4 regions of the [Leptolyngbya] sp. PCC 7376 genome follow, and region 1 is predicted to be linked to each of the others. Evidence: predicted binding sites of a transcription regulator. Region 1 holds the regulator's gene; each other region holds the start of a gene.
What was found. Region 1 encodes NtcA, which controls nitrogen genes in cyanobacteria. Its sites were predicted from a motif close to TTTGTANCNNNNGNTACAAA; they were not measured.

Region 1 (4,840 bases):
TTGGGTTTCCTCTTCCGTTGCCATAATCGGTTTTTTTGTGATTACCCGCAATAAATCATGACCTTTAAATGTGTTTTTGACGATGCGATCTTCGAGACTATGGAAACTAATAATGCCAATCTTGCCACCCGGATTGAGCCATTGCGGTGCTTTATCTAATAAGCCTTTGAGCGCGTCAAGTTCTCCATTCACTGCAATCCGTAACGCCTGAAAAACTTTGGTTGCCGGATGAAGTCGCCCTTTCCGAGCCTTTGGATGATAGGTATAGAAAACAATATTTTCTAATTCTTTCGTGGTGTGAATTGGCCTTTGATTCACAATCTTTTTAGCAATTTTCCGTGCCAAACGTTCTTCGCCATACTCATAGAAAATATCTGCCAATGCTTTCTCGCCATAGCGATTGACGATATCCGCCGCTGATAAATCTTGTCGTTGATCCATTCGCATATCAAGTGGTGCATCCATGCGAAAACTGAAGCCGCGATCGCCCTGGTCAAATTGTGCTGAGCTTACCCCCAAGTCCGCAATAATCCCATCAAACTTTTGTCCCTGCGGATCAAACTCAGCAAAATTACTCCGCACAATCGTTAGGCGATCGCCAAACCCTTTGAGCCGTGCTGATGCTGCTTCAATAGCCATTGCATCCCGGTCTACCGATGTCACTCTACAGGTCGGTGATCGCTGCAAAATTAATTCCGTATGGCCGCCACCACCGAGTGTTACATCCAGATAATGCCCATCATCACGAATCCCTAGCCCATCAACTAGCTCTTCCCGCAATACCGAAATGTGAACAAACTCTTCAGCCATAACTCCCATCACCAAAAAATAAAAAGTCCCCCTTACTCAAGGGGGATTTAGAGGGATCTATCTTTCAAGCTAGACCTTACATACCCATAATTTCGTAACCAGAATCCACATAAACAATCTGACCAGTGATGCCACTAGACAAATCACTACAGAGGAATGCCGCCGTATTACCAACTTCAGTCTGAGTTACCGTACGACGTAAAGGCGCAGTTGCTTCCACGTGGTGAATCATGTCGAGAATGCCACCAACAGCAGAAGAAGCTAAAGTACGAATTGGGCCAGCAGAAATACCATTGACGCGAATATTGCTAGGGCCAAGATCCGCCGCGAGATAACGAACACTCATCTCAAGCGCAGACTTCGCTACACCCATAACGTTGTAATTCGGAATAACCTTTACACCACCAAGGTAGGTCATGGTGACAATTGCTCCACCATCCGTCATTACGTCTTTTGCACCACGTGCCAAACGAGTGAGTGAGTAAGAACTGATACCGAGAGCCGTTTGGAAACCATCACGGGAAGTATCGCTAAACTGACCAGTTAAATCTTCACGGTGTGCAAATGCCAAACAGTGAATGAGGATATCAAGCTTGCCCCAGTCCTTTTTAACCGCTTCAAAAACTTGATCAACCTGTTCATCATCTTGCACATTACAAGGAAGGAACAAAGAAGGATTGAGAGGCTCGACCAACTTGCCGACTTTCTTCTCAAAACGACCTTTATCATCGGGTAGGTAAGTGACACCGATGTTTGCGCCCGCAGCATGGAGCTGTTGAGCGATACCCCACGCAATGGATTTATTGTTTGCAATCCCTGTGACAAGGGCATTTTTTCCGGTTAAATCAAGCATAAAGGTTCCCAAGTTTCCTAAAAATTCGGTCAAGCTAGAGCGCGTCCCATAACGCCAAAAGACCCTCTAGCCATTCGCTACTTTACGGTAAAACAGTGCAAATTCTTCAAGGACATAAGAGAGCTTGCGCTGAAAACCATAATTATTTTGAAGCAAAAATTACAAATTACCATACCAAAGTAAGATTTAGTTAAGAGAATTCATTGTCATATTAGTCCCCATAAGCGAGTGTAAGTTCCAACATCGGGGATACCCCTCAACAATGTGAGTCTATGATTTATAACTCTGACGCTGCCCAAAGCGATTTCTATCCGAATCAAGTGCCTGAATTACCCGTGAATCAAATTACCGATCTAGCTGCTGCGTTTCGACAATTTCACAGCGGCCCTTTCCCTCCTGTAGTTGAGAACTATGATCGGGGTAAAACAATTTTCTTTCCGGGCGATCCAGCTGAACGGGTTTATTTTTTGCTGAAGGGAGCTGTCCGCCTCTCACGGGTGTATGAGGCCGGTGAAGAGATTACGGTGGCACTCCTCCGGGAAAATAGTGTTTTCGGTGTGCTATCCCTCTTAACGGGTCAAAAGTCTGATCGCTTTTATCATGCAGTGGCATTCACGCCTGTGGAGCTTTTGTCCGCACCGATTGAGCAGGTTCAGAAAGCTTTGCAAGAGCGTCCTGAGTTGTCGATGTTAATGTTGCGCGGATTGTCTTCGCGGATTCTGCAAACGGAGATGATGATCGAAACACTGGCGCACCGAGACATGGGGTCGCGTTTAGTGAGCTTCTTGTTAATTCTTTGTCGCGATTTTGGTGTGCCAACGGAAGATGGCATTCGGGTTGATCTGAAACTCTCTCATCAGGCGATCGCCGAAGCAATTGGTTCGACGCGGGTAACAGTCACGCGATTATTGGGTGAGCTACGCGAGAAAAATATGATCTCGATTTACAAGAAAAAAATTACGGTTCATGACCCCGTAAATCTCAGCCAACAGTTCGCTTAACGCTACAGTAATAACGTTACGGTTTTATTTGTGGTGTGGGACAGTTTTACGATCATTAAATGACTAGTGCGTTTGTACTGATATTTTCGGTCTTGATACTAGGCGGTATCCTTGCGGCTTTGGGCGATCGCCTTGGTAGCAAAGTGGGTAAGGCCCGCTTAAGCCTGTTCAATTTGCGTCCGAAACAAACTGCTGTCGTCGTAACTGTGATGACGGGAACAGTGATTGCGGCCAGCACTTTGGGTTTGCTCTTTGGTCTGAGTAAATCGCTACGGCAGGGCGTATTTCAGCTGGATGGAATTTTAGCGAAACGCCGTAAGGAACTACAAGAAGTTAACGACGCAAAAACAAAGGTTGAAGAGGAACTCGAATTAGCCCGCCAGGATCAGCTTACAGCCCAAAATAAACTTGAAGGAATCGAAACAAAATTTGAAAATGCTCAATCACAGCTCACGGCATTTCGAGATCAAGCCTCGGTCCTAGAGAAAGAAATTACAGATTTGGCATCAGAGCAACGGGATTTAAAGACGCAGCGAGATCAACTGGCGATCCAGAGTGAAAAGCTAGCAACTCAAAGTGAACGGTTGCAAACCAAAGTAAGCGAGCAAAACGACATTATTGAGCAGCGCTCTGGACAGATTGAATCCCTAGAAACTCAGCGCCAAGATTTACAGACTGAAATTGATAATCGTGATCAGACTATCGCCAACTTAGACCAGGCGATCGCCGACAAAGACCAAGTGTTGCAAGATGTCGAATCCCAAATTTTTAGATTACAAGAACAGATTGATATTTTAGAAGCGAGTTATATCAACTTTCGGAGCGGTAATGTTGCCCTCACCACAGGGCAGGTACTGGCTTTCGGCGTTGTCCGTATTATCGATATTAATGCCGTGAACCAAGCTGTGGATGAACTGTTGCGAGAAGCGAATCGTAATGCAATTGTGGCAACCCGTGGGCGTAATCCAGACTTTGATGAACGAGTGGTACAGATTACGAATGCTCAAGTCCAAAATTTGGTGAGCGATATTAATGATGGCCGTGATTATGTTGTGCGATTACTCTCTGCTGGTAACTATTTGCAGGGAGAGAGCCAAGTGCAAGTTTTTGCTGATGCTGTCTTAAGACAACGAGTGTTTATCGCAGGGGATGTGATCGCGACATTGTCTCTCGAAAATTTGAGTGTGCAAAATCCCACTGCTGCTCGCCAGCCCATAGATTTTTTACTGGGGGCAGCTCAATTTCAAGCACGTCAAGCTGGAATTTTAGGGGATATCCAAGTGCGGGATGGCGACCTGAGCCACATCATTAAGTTTGCCGATGCTATTAATCAGTCTCTCGAACCCGTTACTGAGATCCAGGCGATCGCCATGCAAAATGCGGACAATGCTGGCCCCCTAATGCTTGAACTCGTGGCCTTGAGCGATGGTAAAGTCGTATTTAGACGCTAAGCTGCAAATATTCTTTAATACTCGATATTTTGACTGCGATGCAATCTAATCTTTAATCAGAGACGAGCCATCAAATATTGTGATCAAGGGTGCAGATCACAGGGTGATGTAACCAAAGGGACGAGCCATTATGACCATATATTTAGGATTTGATCCCGGACGGGATAAATGTGGCGTTGCTGTGATGGATAATGCGGGTAAAATTTTGCACCATCAAGTAACTCTCGCTGACAATGTTGTTGGCACTGTCCGTTTTCTCCGCAAAAAATATGACGTTTCCCTGCTGATTATGGGAAATCAGACCACCGCACAACAGTGGCAACAATGTCTGCAAGCTGAAATTTCTCCTCCCTTGGCGATCGCCCTAGTGAATGAGCGCAATAGTAGTCTTGAAGCAAGAACAAGATATTGGGAAATGTTTCCCCCAAACTTTACCCAAAAACTTCTTCCCAAAGGAATGCGACTACCGCCTCGTCCTATCGATGATATCGTTGCCATTCTTCTAATTGAGCGGTATTTAGAATCTCTAAAAGGTTAGGTTTATAAACCTGAAAGGATAACAAGAAACATATAAAGTCGTGTCAACTCTGAATAGAGTATCGAAGTTATCCTGAAAATATAGTTTTTTATAGAACTTGAGATGTATTAGATTGCTCACTAAAATCCTTTTCTTTGTTCAATTCAATCATGTTTCTCTATATATCTATAGCCTTTGTGATTGCTTT
Region 2 (4,840 bases), 1.9 Mb from region 1:
GGATTACCGGAAAGTGTGCCCGCTTGATACATGGGGCCAGCAGGAGCAACCATTGACATAATTTCTTTACGACCACCGTAAGCACCCACAGGTAGACCACCACCGATGACCTTACCCATAGTTGTTAAATCAGGTGTGACGCCGAACTTGGCTTGCGCACCACCGTAGGAAATGCGGAAACCAGTCATTACTTCATCAAATACGAGTAATGCACCATTTTCTTTTGTAATTTCCCGCAGGCCTTCGAGGAAGCCAGCATCAGGTGTGACAAAGCCAGAATTACCAACGACAGGTTCTAGAATTACACCGGCGATCGCCTCAGGATTTTCCGCGAAAAGCTTCTTCACTGCATCAAGATCGTTATAAGGCGCAGTCAAAGTCGACGCAGTTGTTGACTTTGGCACACCCGGAGAATCAGGTAAACCTAAAGTTGCTACACCAGAACCAGCCTTCACGAGGAACATATCCGCGTGACCGTGGTAGCATCCTTCAAACTTAATGATTTTTTCGCGACCAGTGAATGCGCGCATTAAACGCAACACGGACATACAAGCTTCAGTACCAGAGTTGACGAAGCGAACCATTTCAACACTGGGCACAGCATTGATGACCATCTCAGCCAAAATATTTTCCTTAAAACAAGGCGCACCGAAACTGGTTCCCTTTTCAAGGGTTTCACGAAGAGCCACATTGACTTCATCGTTTGCGTGACCACAGATCGCTGGGCCCCAAGTGCCAACATAGTCAATATATTCGTTACCATCGACATCCCAAGCACGAGAGCCTTTGACGCGATCAAATACGATGGGCTGTCCACCCACTGATTTAAATGCTCGCACGGGGGAACTGACACCACCCGGCATTAATTTTTGAGCTGCACTAAAAATTTCGTCTGATTTGGTTGTATTTAAAGCTGTAGTAACCAAATTATTTCTCCTTTAAGCAAGATCTATAAAAATTAACTTTTGTAATCTAGATTGTTTTAATGGCCATTCAATCCCTGTGTGCTAGGGAAAATTTGTGACAGTTTATTATTTTACGGAATAAAGGCAATTTCGGCGTTTGTCTGGTGATTAATTCACAATGTCTTACAAGTGTTATTCGACGAAATTTATTATTTGCCCTTGGAGGAAACACAACAAAATGTCGAAAGTTGCAGTGAAATTTATGCCCAATGATGTCGTGATTGAAGCGGCACCTGGAGAACCGATGCTTGAGGTGGCGCGGCGAGCTGGCATCATGATCCCCACCGGTTGTCTGATGGGCTCATGTCATGCTTGCGAAGTAGAGCTAGATGACGGAGAAAGTCTTTGCGCTTGCATTGCTGGCATCCCTGGCGATCGCCCAGAAATCACGATTCATTTATTTAGCGATCCCGTTTGGTAAACCACCCTAGGAGTTTGACTCACCATCACAATTATTGTGTTCTAAGTGTCGAACTAAATCTAAGAAACAACAGTTATTTTGTAGCGTTTGATACGGAATAAAGGTGTAAATCGTTTTAGAAACCAGTATGCCTTAGGGTAACCAAAATCATTTCTTAATACTTTTTAAGACGTGATAAGCATAAATACTAATTTCAAAAAGAGCTGCTGAATAAGTTTCTCCCGTAATACACAGAGAAATCCAAGGCAATTAGGATTAAGACCCATCAAGTCACCCCTTGATTCTTTCGCTCGATCCATTAGTATTTTGTGAAACAAAGCCAATATTCTCATCGGTTAAAAGTTACTTCTGCTACCGATTAGAGATATTTGTCTGTGTTATTCAAGAGCATAAATGCCTAAAACATCTCAAACTAATGCCTAAGTCAACTTTCCAAAAACGGAGTCTGGCTATGGAGCAAGCACATTTCAGCCCAGCACACGATGATAGTGTTGTTCTGAACTTTGCCCGTAAGCTCTCCCGTAACTTTTCTCCAATCTGGCTAGCTTGTATTCCTGCTGCAGCGATTATCACTGTAGTTTGGAGCACAGCAGCTATGGCAGACGGCCATGAAGTAGCCGTTGATGCAGCTGGTCAAGTCCAAATCATTTTGGACACTATCTTCCTGCTTGTTGCATCAGTGCTGGTCATTTTCATGAACGCAGGCTTCGGAATGCTCGAAGCTGGCTTCTGTCGTCAGAAAAATGCCGTTAACATCCTTTCCAAAAACCTGATTGTCTTTGCGGTTGCAACAATTGCATACTGGGCAATCGGTTACGCCTTTATGTATGGCGACGGTAATTCTTTCATCGGTTTGAAGGGTTTCTTCTTCTCCGGTAGTAGTGTTCCCTACAGTGGCGATGGTAGTGAGTGGTACACCATGGATGGTGACGCTCAAATCCTGAACTTCGTCCCTGAAAGTATCTCTTTCCTTTTCCAAGTTGCCTTCGCAGCAACAGCGGCAACCATCGTTTCCGGTGCGGTTGCAGAAAGGATTAAGTTTGATGCTTTCTTGATTTTTAGTTTCCTTTTGGTTGCTATTTCTTACCCCATCACAGGTCACTGGCAGTGGGATGGCGAATGGCTATCAGCGCTTCCTTTCCTCGGTGTAGATGAAGAAGGTGCAGCTCTGTTTGGTTTCCATGACTTTGCTGGTTCTACCATCGTTCACTCTGTTGGTGGTTGGGCTGCTCTTGTTGGTGCCGCTGTGCTTGGCCCTCGTGCTGGCAAGTATCGTGAAGACGGTAAAGTCAATGCAATTCCCGGTCACAACATGAGTATCGCGACCCTTGGTTGTTTGATTCTCTGGATCGGCTGGTTTGGTTTTAACCCTGGTTCCGAGTTGGCAGCAAGTGCAAATGTTCCTTACATCGCTGTAACGACTAACTTGGCTGCTGCTGCTGGTGGTTGCACTGCAACAATCACGTCTTGGTTAAAGGATGGCAAGCCTGATCTTTCCATGATTATTAACGGTATCCTTGCTGGTCTCGTTGGTATCACTGCAGGTTGTGATAGTGTTTCTATCTTCTCTGCTGTAATCATTGGTGCGATCGCCGGCGTAATCGTGGTCTTCTCCGTTGCTATGTTCGATAGCATCAAGATTGATGACCCCGTTGGTGCGACCTCTGTACACCTCGTTTGTGGTATCTGGGGTACATTCGCTGTTGGTCTATTCAAAATGGGTGGAGGTCTCTTCACTGGTGGTGGTATCCAACAGTTAATTGCTCAGGTCGTTGGAATTCTCTCTATCGGTGGCTTTACCGTTGCCTTTAGTTTCATCGCTTGGTACGCGATCGCCGCAGTTCTTGGCGGTATTCGTGTCGAAGAAGACGAAGAACTCCGTGGTCTCGATATTAGTGAGCACGGCATGGAAGCTTACAGCGGTTTCGTAAAAGAATCTGATGTAATCTTCAGCTCTTCAGCTTCTTCTGATTCCGAAGGCTAAATCGCGCTTCTGAATCAGTCAAAAAATTTCATCACAACTGGAATCAAACCTCCTTGCTAAGAAGGAGGTTTTTCTGTATGGATAAACAAGCCTCTATCTCTGAGTGGGTAATCGCTCAGTATGCAGTGAAGTAATACTTTAACTAGGTCATTCTGTAAGGATGATCATCGCCACTTATTGATTTTTGTTAAAGATCGCGCCTAGTAAATTCATTATTTTCTGAGTTGATATTTTAACGACGTCTATGCTGTCTAGACATCCGACTCAGCAGCTTGGATGATTTAATCCTCACCAGGCAAGGAAACTAAGCCAGATAAGTACAACATATCTCCTCGGAGAGGAGCATGAAACAGCATTGAATAGCACTTATTCTTGTTGCGAAATGTAACGCAATATTTTTACAAGATGTAATGATCTAAGTGAGTAGCTCGTTGTATAACTTGTACCTAAGATTACAAAAATGCAGCCTTAAAGATCCTTTCAAACCGGGACTTTAATCGTGAATTTTCCTTTTTCGCCCACTAAAGACTTTCGAACTTAATCTTTGTAAAGTTTCTTAAAGGTGTGGGGAGGAAAGCCACGAAAATGGCTCACACTCTTAAATGGTTTAGAGAGTCAATTTGCCTTGTCACAATATTTTGCTTCACAGCCTTTGAATCAAACTTTTGCGGCGCCAATGGCTCTGAACCAAGCTTAAAAAAAACTAAGCGAAAACATACTCAATAAAATCCCACTCATAAATATAAGTAGGAGATAAAAACATGTTTGACATCTTTACTCGGGTTGTTTCTCAGGCTGATGCCCGAGGTGAGTTCATCTCTACTGACAAGCTCGATGCTCTTAGCAAAATCGTTAGTGATGGCAACAAGCGTGCCGATGCTGTGAACCGCATCACTGGTTCCGCTTCCGCTATTGTTACTGAAGCTGCTCGCACACTCTTTGCAGACCAGCCTCAACTTATTGCTCCTGGTGGTAACGCTTACACTAGCCGTCGTATGGCTGCTTGTTTGCGCGACATGGAGATCATCCTCCGCTATGTAACTTACGCAATCTTCACTGGAGATGCGTCTGTTCTTAACGATCGTTGTCTCAATGGCCTTCGTGAGACTTATCTCGCTCTCGGTACTCCCGGTGCTTCTGTTGCTGTTGGCGTCAGAATGATGGGTAAAGCTGCTCAAAAGATTGTTGGCGATTCTAATGGAATCACTACTGGCGATTGCAGCACTCTACTTCAAGAAATCAACCTTTATTTCGAAGCTGCGGCAGCTGCTGTCGAGTAGGAAGTGACGGTCTTTATGGCCCAAGCTTTTTACGCTAGTCTTACAGCAAAATTTGTAAGGCAATTTTTTAAAGAAAGTTATTGATAATCCACAGGGAGATAATTTAACAATGAAAACCCCTCTCACCGAAGCGGTATCTGTTGCAGACTCTCAAGGTCGCTTTTTAAGCAACACTGAGCTCCAATCTTTG
Region 3 (4,840 bases), 850 kb from region 1:
AACAGCTTTTACGGTGTGACCAAGATTTGGGCAAATTTGAGTCAGAACTTGGCGAGCTGAAACTTGAGCTGGATAATTATGCGGCTTGTGAACAGCAATTTTTCAAAATTGAGGCAGAACTGGAACGTAATAACAATATTCAAAAAACGCTGCAAAGTTTAGAAATAGAAATAGATCAACTTGGGCGATCGCTGAACCTCGAAGCCTATGCAGAAGATTTGCGAGCAGAATTGGGTGAAGTAAAAACGCAATTAGAAACGCTGCGGTATGACGAACGAAGCCATGCGATCGCCCGTGAAGATGAAAAAAAATGGCGATGGGCAGAAATCCGCAAAAGCAAAATCGATGATGCCACCCACCGTCTCGAAAAGATTCAACGGCAACAACCGGAATTGCAATGGCAACTCCAGCAAACGGAACAAGAATTAGCTCAATTGCGCGATCATTCACCTCTGCAAACACAGCTTGAACAAATTGCGGCGAATATTACTGCTCTCGATTACAACTCGGAACAGCACCAAGCTTTAACTCAGCAAATTCGTACAGCTCAGGTGTGGCAACTGCGTCATCAGGAATTACAACAGGCGATCGCCCGCCATCCCCAACTAGAAACTCGCCTTCAAGAACTTCAGCAAGCCCAGCAATCTTGTCAAAAAGATTTTGAGCAGATCGAAACGCAAATGCAAACCACGCGCGAGGCGATCGCCCAATTTGCGGATCATGGCAGTGAGATTGAACAACTCGAAGCCCAAATTCAACATCGTCGCCAAGAACTCGATCATTTATTGGCGCACCAAGGGCAACTGCAACAATCTCTGCAACAATTGCAAACCCTCGCCGATGAATACGAAGACAGCAAACTTGAACTTACTGAAATCCGTCGCCAACATCGCATCTATAAGGAATTGGGAAGTGCTTTCGGGAAAAATGGCATTCAAACATTGCTGATCGAAAATGCCTTACCCCAACTCGAAGCTGAAACGAATCAAATCTTGTCGCGGCTGACCGGGAACCAATTTCATGTGCAATTTCTTACCCAAAAAGCTCGCAAGGGCAATCGCAAAAAAATCACTTCAAAAATGATCGATACCCTTGATATCGTGATCGCCGATGCGCGGGGAACCCGTTCCTACGAAACCTATTCTGGTGGTGAAGCCTTTCGGATTAATTTTTCGATTCGCCTTGCCCTTGCAAAACTCCTGGCCCAGCGATCGGGGATGGCGTTACAAATGCTGGTGATTGATGAAGGGTTTGGGACGCAGGATGCCGAAGGTTGTGCTCGACTGATTGCCGCTATTAATGCGATCGCCGATGATTTTGCCTGTATCCTTGCCGTGACTCATATTCCTCAATTTAAAGAGGCTTTTCAGAGTCGCATCGAAGTTTATAAGAGTAAACAAGGCTCCCAAATTCGTATTAGCAATTAACGTTAATGGGCAATTCTGAGCCACAGCGTAAACGTGCTACCCGGGCATTTTTTTGTAGTTGGCAATCCAACACAGGGACTATCCACTTCTAAATCACCGTCCATTTTTTCTACCAATTCATGGGCGATCGCCAACCCAAGACCTGTCCCTGGAATCTCTCCTTCTGCTTGCGCGCCGCGATAATGACGTTCAAACACATGGTCTAAATCTGCGGCTGGCATCCCATAGCCTGTATCGTGAACGGCCAATTGTACAGCCTCACCCATCTTGGCTAAGTGCAATAAAATATGGCCTTGCTCAGGAGTGTATTTGATCGCATTTTCGAGCAAATTACAGATGATTTCCGTTAAAGCCTGTGCATTTCCCCAAACCTCAGGTAAATCAGAATTAATCTTTGTTCGTAGCGTAATTTCTTTTTCTGTGGCGATCGCCGCCATCGACTCCACAATGGGCTCAATTAATGCGATGAGATTTACCGCTGTTAGGGCAATTGACTGTGACAAATTTAATGTATCGTCTCTATTTGATCCCGTTAGAGCATCGGGTGGCAAAGCTAATGTTGAAGCTGGTGGCAACATTTGGATCTGTGCATCCAGTAAATTCACCTCTTGCCCAAACTGATGCAACATTTCTTTGAGGCGATCACTCTCTCGCACGACTCCCACCGCCGCTGGATAATTACGATCTTCCATCTCAAGTCGTTTCAGTAATAATTTCCCAAACGTCCCAATCGCCATTGTCGGATTGCGGAGCTGATGCAATAGATCATGAAAGTGCTCTTGCTCCACTTCCTGTAACTGTCGCTGTTGTGCTAACTGTTGCGTCGCCCAGCTTTTTTGCTGATCCAGTACACAGGCCCAACTCAAACTCTGCGTTACTAATTCAATTTGTGAAATTTCCGGTGATCGCCACCCGCGATCTGTGCGCCCCGTTGCCAAAATCCCTAAAATCAGATCCTCATGAAACAGTGGGAAAGCCGTTGACGACTCTGCAATATCTCCGGCAGTCTCTTGCGCAAACTCTTCGCCGTCTGGCTCTAGTTCACCGACCATTAAGGTTTGGTCAATGAGCGTTTCTATCTCGGCTGTTTCTACCACCACTGTTTCCCGATCCGCTGTCAATAGCCGCTCAGGATAAGAACTCACTACCTGTAACTCAATCTCTTGATCACTATGGTTGGGCTGCGCCAAATACAACACACTCCAATCCGCCCCCAAACTTAACGCGAGAAGTCGGAGTTGTTGTTGACATAGCGCCGTAAATTCGGCACCGACTGGAAGTAATTGGGGAAATGTTGTCATCGGCGATCGCCAAAATTCCATCTAGCCATGGTAGACCGCAAATTACATGATAATTCGGACATATACCTTTTAGTGGAACACCATAATCCATACTTATTAAGAAAACTTAATAAACTATTTAGATTCTTTGTCAAGAGTTTATGTAGCAGGGTAAGCAACCTATTCCTCTACCATAAAAATGTCACCTATGAACAATATTCTCCAAATTTAACTTGCTTTTAAAAATTGTTCCGGATATACTTTGCTCGAAATTCTGTGACTGTTGTTACGGACTTATCAGAGCAAGACTAGGAGGTATCGGGTTGGCAAGAAAACGCAAACGTAAGAGTCGCCGTCGTCAGGAAGGGAGAAAAATTCTAGAGAGCGTCCCCCAGCACCATATTGAGAGTGGTGAGGACAAACCAGTAACCGCAGCTCGTAAGCATATCGCCGCAAACGGTATTGTGCCCCCCGCAGTTATTGTCGTCAAGCGTAATGAGCACACCACAGACCGTTATTTTTGGGCGGAGAAAGGATTATTTGGTGCTCAGTATGTCGAAGAAAACCACTTCCTTTTCCCCAGTCTACGAGTTCTTTGTAATACCGAAGACAGTGAGACCGCGGAGAAGAAACAAGTGGCTGCTTCCAGTTAAGCTTTTGAGCTTTATCTAAATCTTATTTGTATCTAGGTTTTATTTTTTGGATAGTGAGGCCCCAGGTCGTAATCAAACGAATTTGGTATCGGGCTGCTTCCAACTAGAAACCTAAATAATGTGAGCAAATTTTTTCATTAATCGCATCCTAGTTTCTTCACTAGGGTGTTTTTTATTGCCCAGTTTTTTTGCTGAGCAATAAAAAAATGAGGTCTAGGGCGATCGCCACCCGATTAATTCCGGATTCAGTAGAAACGAAACAATTTAGTGAGCCATCACTTATGCTTCATTGAGCTGATAAGGGACGACCTGCCGCAACAAAATTAATTCATCGCGATGGGCTGTCACTAAAATGCGTTGGGTTGGCGTTTCAGTAATCGGCGTTTCTTTGGTAATCTGCAAAATTACTTTTTCAGTTTTGCCAGCACGTTGCCAATAGAAAAAACCGGCTGCCGGTGCAAATAAACAGATACCTAGAAACCCAAAGCCAACAGCTGGATAGATCAATGAGAGGACTAGAGCAACACAGGTTAAACCTAAGGCTGTTAGTAATGATAGAAATACCGCTAAAAATCCACTAGGTGGTACAAACCCTTGATAGGTCACGACATTATTCACACCATCAACATCAATGATCTGATAAGCACGCTTTTCGAAATAGGTTTGGAGACGTTCAAAGACGGATTCTTCAGGTTCCGTCGCGATGAACTCCATCTGCTCAGTGCGATCTTTTAGGGATGCACGAATAAAGAAAAACAGACCCACCATTAGTAGGAGAGTCAACATCAACGTTGAAGTAATTACAGATTGTTCAAGCACAGCTTTTAGGCAAAATCACGACAGGATTCGCAAAACGCATCCATATAAATGTATATCGATCATGCTATATTTTGGGGGAATATTTTTGAAAAACCATGGCCAAAATTCGCGTTGTTCTAGTTGAAGATCATGATTTGACACGGATTGGATTGCGTACCTCTTTGATGCAATGTTCTGACATTGACTTCTTAGCAGAGGCTGGCAATGGTGCTGATGGTCTTAAATTGCTCCGTGATCTAAAGCCTGATTTAGCAATTGTCGATATTGGATTGCCGGAGCTTGATGGTATTGAAGTCACCCGTCAGTTGAAAGAGGATATCAATGGTGGTCAGACAGGTGATGATGCAACAAAAGTCTTGATCTTGACGCTACAGGATGATCAAGAGGCCGTACTTGCAGCTTTTGCGGCAGGGGCTGATTCCTATTGCATGAAAGATATTACGTTCGAGCATCTTGTTGACGCAGTTAAAACAACTTATTCGGGTAACAGTTGGATTGACCCGGCGATCGCCCGTATTGTGCTGAATCAAGTGCAACTGCCTGGTAGTGGCTCTGAAGCAACCATTGAAATTCAAGCGACATCTCCCGAAGATCAACAACTGTTAGAGAGTTGTCCTCTGACTGAGCGTGAATTGGAAGTATTGCAGTTGATCGTTGATGG
Region 4 (4,840 bases), 590 kb from region 1:
CATCCAAAAATCTTTCAAGCTGATTAATATCGTCATTTAATAACGCTAAAAGTTCACCAGTGCTGCGCTCCTCAAAATAAGCCAGCTCTAAATCCTGTAAATGGCTGTATCCATCCAATCGCAACTCATGCTGCATTTTTTGGGCGAGGTTACGCCACAACCTTTGGTAGAGATATTCAAAAACCGATTCAGCCCCCCAAATAATGAGTGAAATCGTACAAATCACAAATAGTTGCCCGATTAAACTAGTCACCCCAAACTGCGCCACAAACGAGTCTTCTTTTTCGATGACGGTGTCTACTGCCATCCCAATCAGTGCTGGAGGTGCGAGATCAAAAATCTTGTTTAGGACAGAGCAGGCGATCGCTTGATTAATCTGAGTGCGATGGCGATCGCTATAGGTAAATAAACGTTTTAGGGGGGATGACATAAAGGCAGAAAACTGGTTTCGTATCCAGCGATCATAACCTTTTCAGTATTCCCTCTCCCTTTCTCGCTACAACTTGAACCGATAGATGGTCTCACCATCGGGCATCTGACGCACATCGCCATTAAACTCTTTTACCCTCGCTTCGAGGTAACGCTGGGATTCTTTGCCTGATAATCTAGACGTTTGGGCAAATTTCAACAATGATATTTCACCTTGATTAGCCTCAATCACTTGATAAAAATTGTGCCGCAACCAATCTGAGTCAAATTTTTCTTTACGCACCCGCTGATGCAAACTCCAAAGCATCCAGCTTCCGGAACCTGTCAGAGGCAACCCTAAAATCACGAGGGCAGCCATCGCGTCGTCTCGCTCATTTTTCGGGACTGACATATTATTCACTTCGAAAACGGCGTAGATGCTGATCGGTAAACCTAAAATCAGAAAGCACACGGCAATGAACCGCTGAAACCCACGAAATGCAACCCTTGCCCAATGTCTTTTAATCGGAGCAGGTACACCTACACCCTGTGGAGACTTCGCAAGATTGATGGGTGGTTTGGGGATATTAATAGAAGTGGCGGGAATTTCTTCTTGAAAAACGGTAGCGATCCCGCCTTTATCGGATGTAGTGGCAATGGTGCGGGAATTTGTGGAGAGTTGGGCGATCGCCTGTTTGACTTCCATTGCAGAACGATACCGTTGGCGAAAATCATAGCAAATCATTTTGTCGAGAATGCCCGCAAACTCTGGTGAAACACTGGCATCCTGATGCCAAATAATTTCGGCGGTATTCGGGTCTTCGTAAAGCTCATCAGCCGTGTTGTAACCCACTGGTGGAATTTTTCCAGTGAGAGCTTGCACCACGATCATGCCTGCCGCATAAATATCACTACTGAGTTTAGGTTTGCCGCGCCCCTGCTCACTAGACATATAGCCTGGGGTTCCGATAATTGTGCCAATTTGCGTTTGGCCTTGGGCATTCACCTGTGTCGCAGCGAGCTCTTTTACCGCGCCAAAATCAATCAGTACAACTTTGCCATCCTGTTGCCGCCGAATTAAATTCGCTGGTTTAATATCGCGGTGAATCACATTTTGCTCGTGGATAAAAGCCAGTGGCTCCAACATACTTTCGATGAGGGCGATCGCATAAGCTTCACTGTGCTTTTTTCCAACCGTAATTTCCTTTTCGAGACTGTGGCCTTCCACAAAATCTTGAACTAAGAAAAACTCTTGATTGAGCTCAAAATAGGCCAAAAGATGAGGAATCTGATCGTGATCTCCCAGACGATTCAGTAACTGAGCTTCAGCTTCAAATAATCGTCGCGCCACAAGCAAGGCCTCTGGATTACTAAAACTCGGCTTGAGCTGCTTTACGACACAGATCTTGTTGAACTGCTTTATATCCTCTGCCAAAAAAGTCTGGCCAAAGCCCCCAGCTGCAAGGGACTCTGTAATTTTGTATCGTCCGTCAAGAAGTTGCCCAATCATAATCGCCGTTTACAAATACCACACCACAACTGCATAACTCCATTATGAATCAAGCCTTTGACCCCATGAAGAATTTTTTTTTCGGACACCCACAAAAAAAGAAAGCCACGAAGGCTTTCTCTAAAACAATGAAATGGAGAATCAAAGTTGAATTAATCTTTCATCTTGGCCAATACCACAGGCGATCGCCTAATGAGATAACCATAAATTGCTTGATTCTTGGCGCAATAAGCTAACGAGATGCTGATCACCTCTGGCTTGTGCCGACTGAATCCGACTCTCTAAACTGCGGCGCATATTTTCAAGATGAACCTGTCGTACATCCTGACTCATCAATCTTGATAATTGAGGCAGTCTTACAGGACAAGACGGAGCAGGCGCTTGATTGACACGACGCTCTCGCAAAGAGGCTGGAATCGCTGGCTGCATTGTTGCGTATGATCCACCACGATAGTGGAGCAATACAGACTCAACATCAGGACGCTCAACAGAACTCACAACACAACGGCGACGAGTCACTTGGCCACGGTACTTTCCAAGAATATTTCCTTCAGTCACTTCTAATGAGGCGGGAGCGCGATCATAAGAAACACCACGATATGTCAATTTCATATTTTGCCTCTTCAAAATCTCATAACTCTTTCTGTAATCATTGTTACACAATTAAATTTTACTTATCTGAAATATCAGGAAAACTTTATATTCTCAATTATCTTGATCCCCACAAAAAAAGAAGCCCGGAGGCTTCTTTAGAAGTTTATAAAATTGTGTTAGATGACTTGTCTGAACCGAATAATGAGTGTCACTAAACTTGCTCTACGAGTTCAGGTTTACGCTCTTCTTTACTGACAGCAACTTTGCCTTCTTCGTTGATATCAACGAGAGCCGTATCGCCAGAGCTAACACGACCAGAGAGAATTTCTTCAGCAAGGACATCCTCTAAGAGACGCATAATTGCTCGGCGTAATGGACGTGCACCGTAAGCAGGATTGTAACCTTCTTCCACAAGACGTTCTTTGAACTTCTCAGTAACTTGCAGCTCGATTTCCTGTTCAGTAAGACGTTGGAAAACATCCTTGAGAAGAATTTCAGAAATCTCTTTAACCTCATCCTTAGTGAGTTGACGGAAGACAATGATTTCGTCAAGACGATTCAAGAATTCAGGACGGAAGTATTGTTTCAATTCCTCATTCACAAGAGAACGAATGCGGTTGTATTGAGATTCAGCTGCATCATCACCGAATTCAAAACCGAGACCACCACCACCTTTCTCAATGACCTTAGAACCAATGTTCGAAGTCAAGATAATGAGGGTGTTTTTGAAGTCAACGGTACGACCTTTCGCATCGGTTAGACGACCATCTTCAAGGATTTGCAGAAGCATATTGAAGATATCGGGGTGTGCCTTCTCAATCTCATCAAAGAGAATGACAGTGTAAGGGCGACGACGAACGGCTTCAGTCAATTGACCACCTTCGTTATAGCCAACATATCCTGGAGGAGAACCGATCAACTTGGATACGGTGTGACGCTCCATGAATTCGGACATATCCAGGCGAATCATGGCATCTTCAGAACCGAAGAAGTAGGCTGCTAAAGATTTGGTTAGCTCAGTTTTACCAACACCGGTAGGACCAGAGAAAACAAAACTTGCAATAGGACGGTTGGGGTTCTTCAGGCCAACACGGGCACGGCGGATGGCGCGGGATACAGCTCTTACTGCTTCCTCTTGACCAATCAAACGCTGGTGCAAGGTATCTTCCATATTGAGGAGTTTGGTGGATTCACTCTCAGTAAGTTTGTTGAGGGGAACACCTGTCCAAGATGCAACGATATGGGCGATTTCTTCAGCGTCAACCACGGCATCGATGTCAGTCTTTTTCTCTTTCTGGCTTGCGGCGATCGCCCGAATTTCTGCCTTGATCGACATTTCACGATCACGGAGTTCACCGGCTTTATCAAACTCTTGGGAACGAACTGCTTCGTCCTTCTCTTTAAGGACACCGCGGAGTTCCTTATCAAGTTCTTTTGCTTCAGCAGGAAGTTGAGAATTGATTAGACGGACGCGAGAACCAGCTTCATCAATCAAGTCAATCGCCTTGTCAGGAAGGAAGCGATCACTGATATAACGATCTGCCAATTTTGCTGCCGCATCGAGAGCTTCATCAAGAATTTTAAGCTTGTGGTGTTGCTCATAACGTTCGCGAAGACCGAAGAGAATTTCGATGGTTTCTTCAACGGAAGGCTCACCAACCATTACAGGCTGGAAACGACGTTCGAGAGCCGCGTCTCGCTCAATATGCTTGCGGTACTCATCGAGAGTGGTAGCACCAATACATTGCAGTTCACCACGAGCGAGAGCAGGCTTGAGGATATTCGCTGCGTCGATCGCCCCTTCTGCTGCACCAGCGCCAATAAGGGTATGAACCTCGTCAATCACAAGGATTACATTACCCGCTTGGCGGACTTCATCCATGATCTTTTTAAGGCGTTCTTCAAATTCACCGCGATATTTTGTACCCGCAACGAGCAGACCAATATCAAGGGTAACGACACGCTTTTCTTCGAGAATATCTGGTACATCACCAGTAGAAATACGCTGTGCCAAACCTTCGGCGATCGCCGTTTTACCAACACCCGGTTCACCAATTAGAACAGGATTATTCTTTGTCCGACGACCAAGAATTTGGATAACCCGCTCAATTTCCTTTTGACGACCGACAACGGGATCAAGTTTACTGTCTTTGGCTAACTGAGTAAGGTTGGAGCCAAACTCATCAAGGGTTGGTGTCTTATTACTACGAGAGCCGCCACTGCCAGCCGCGACCTCGGCAGTTTCACCCAACATACGGATAACTTGGGTTCTTACCTTCGAAAGATCAACCCCTAAATTCTCTAGAACTCTAGCGGCAACACCTTCAC

Region 2: the regulator NtcA is predicted to act here: its motif matches at 1,685-1,704, upstream of LEPTO7376_RS11615 (ammonium transporter).
Region 3: the regulator NtcA is predicted to act here: its motif matches at 2,981-3,000, upstream of LEPTO7376_RS07150 (DUF3155 domain-containing protein).
Region 4: the regulator NtcA is predicted to act here: its motif matches at 2,561-2,580, upstream of LEPTO7376_RS00705 (DUF4278 domain-containing protein).

What each region holds. Positions count from the first base shown of each region.
Region 1 covers NC_019683.1:743,947-748,786, forward strand. Annotated here, with positions in the region: gene rsmH (16S rRNA (cytosine(1402)-N(4))-methyltransferase RsmH) at 1-810, opposite strand, end outside; gene fabI (enoyl-ACP reductase FabI) at 887-1,663, opposite strand; gene ntcA (global nitrogen regulator NtcA) at 1,936-2,664, shown strand; gene LEPTO7376_RS03390 (DUF3084 domain-containing protein) at 2,724-4,115, shown strand; gene LEPTO7376_RS03395 (pre-16S rRNA-processing nuclease YqgF) at 4,246-4,653, shown strand.
Region 2 covers NC_019683.1:2,634,629-2,639,468, forward strand. Annotated here, with positions in the region: gene hemL (glutamate-1-semialdehyde 2,1-aminomutase) at 1-926, opposite strand, end outside; gene LEPTO7376_RS11610 (2Fe-2S iron-sulfur cluster-binding protein) at 1,144-1,386, shown strand; gene LEPTO7376_RS11615 (ammonium transporter) at 1,838-3,370, shown strand; gene LEPTO7376_RS11620 (phycocyanin subunit beta) at 4,132-4,650, shown strand; gene cpcA (phycocyanin subunit alpha) at 4,760-4,840, shown strand, end outside.
Region 3 covers NC_019683.1:1,596,460-1,601,299, forward strand. Annotated here, with positions in the region: gene sbcC (exonuclease subunit SbcC) at 1-1,427, shown strand, start outside; gene LEPTO7376_RS07145 (ATP-binding protein) at 1,430-2,728, opposite strand; gene LEPTO7376_RS07150 (DUF3155 domain-containing protein) at 3,031-3,360, shown strand; gene LEPTO7376_RS07155 (cofactor assembly of complex C subunit B) at 3,640-4,179, opposite strand; gene LEPTO7376_RS07160 (response regulator transcription factor) at 4,275-4,840, shown strand, end outside.
Region 4 covers NC_019683.1:154,574-159,413, reverse strand. Annotated here, with positions in the region: gene LEPTO7376_RS00715 (ABC transporter ATP-binding protein) at 1-430, opposite strand, end outside; gene LEPTO7376_RS00710 (serine/threonine-protein kinase) at 497-1,918, opposite strand; gene LEPTO7376_RS00705 (DUF4278 domain-containing protein) at 2,108-2,530, opposite strand; gene LEPTO7376_RS00700 (ATP-dependent Clp protease ATP-binding subunit) at 2,724-4,840, opposite strand, start outside.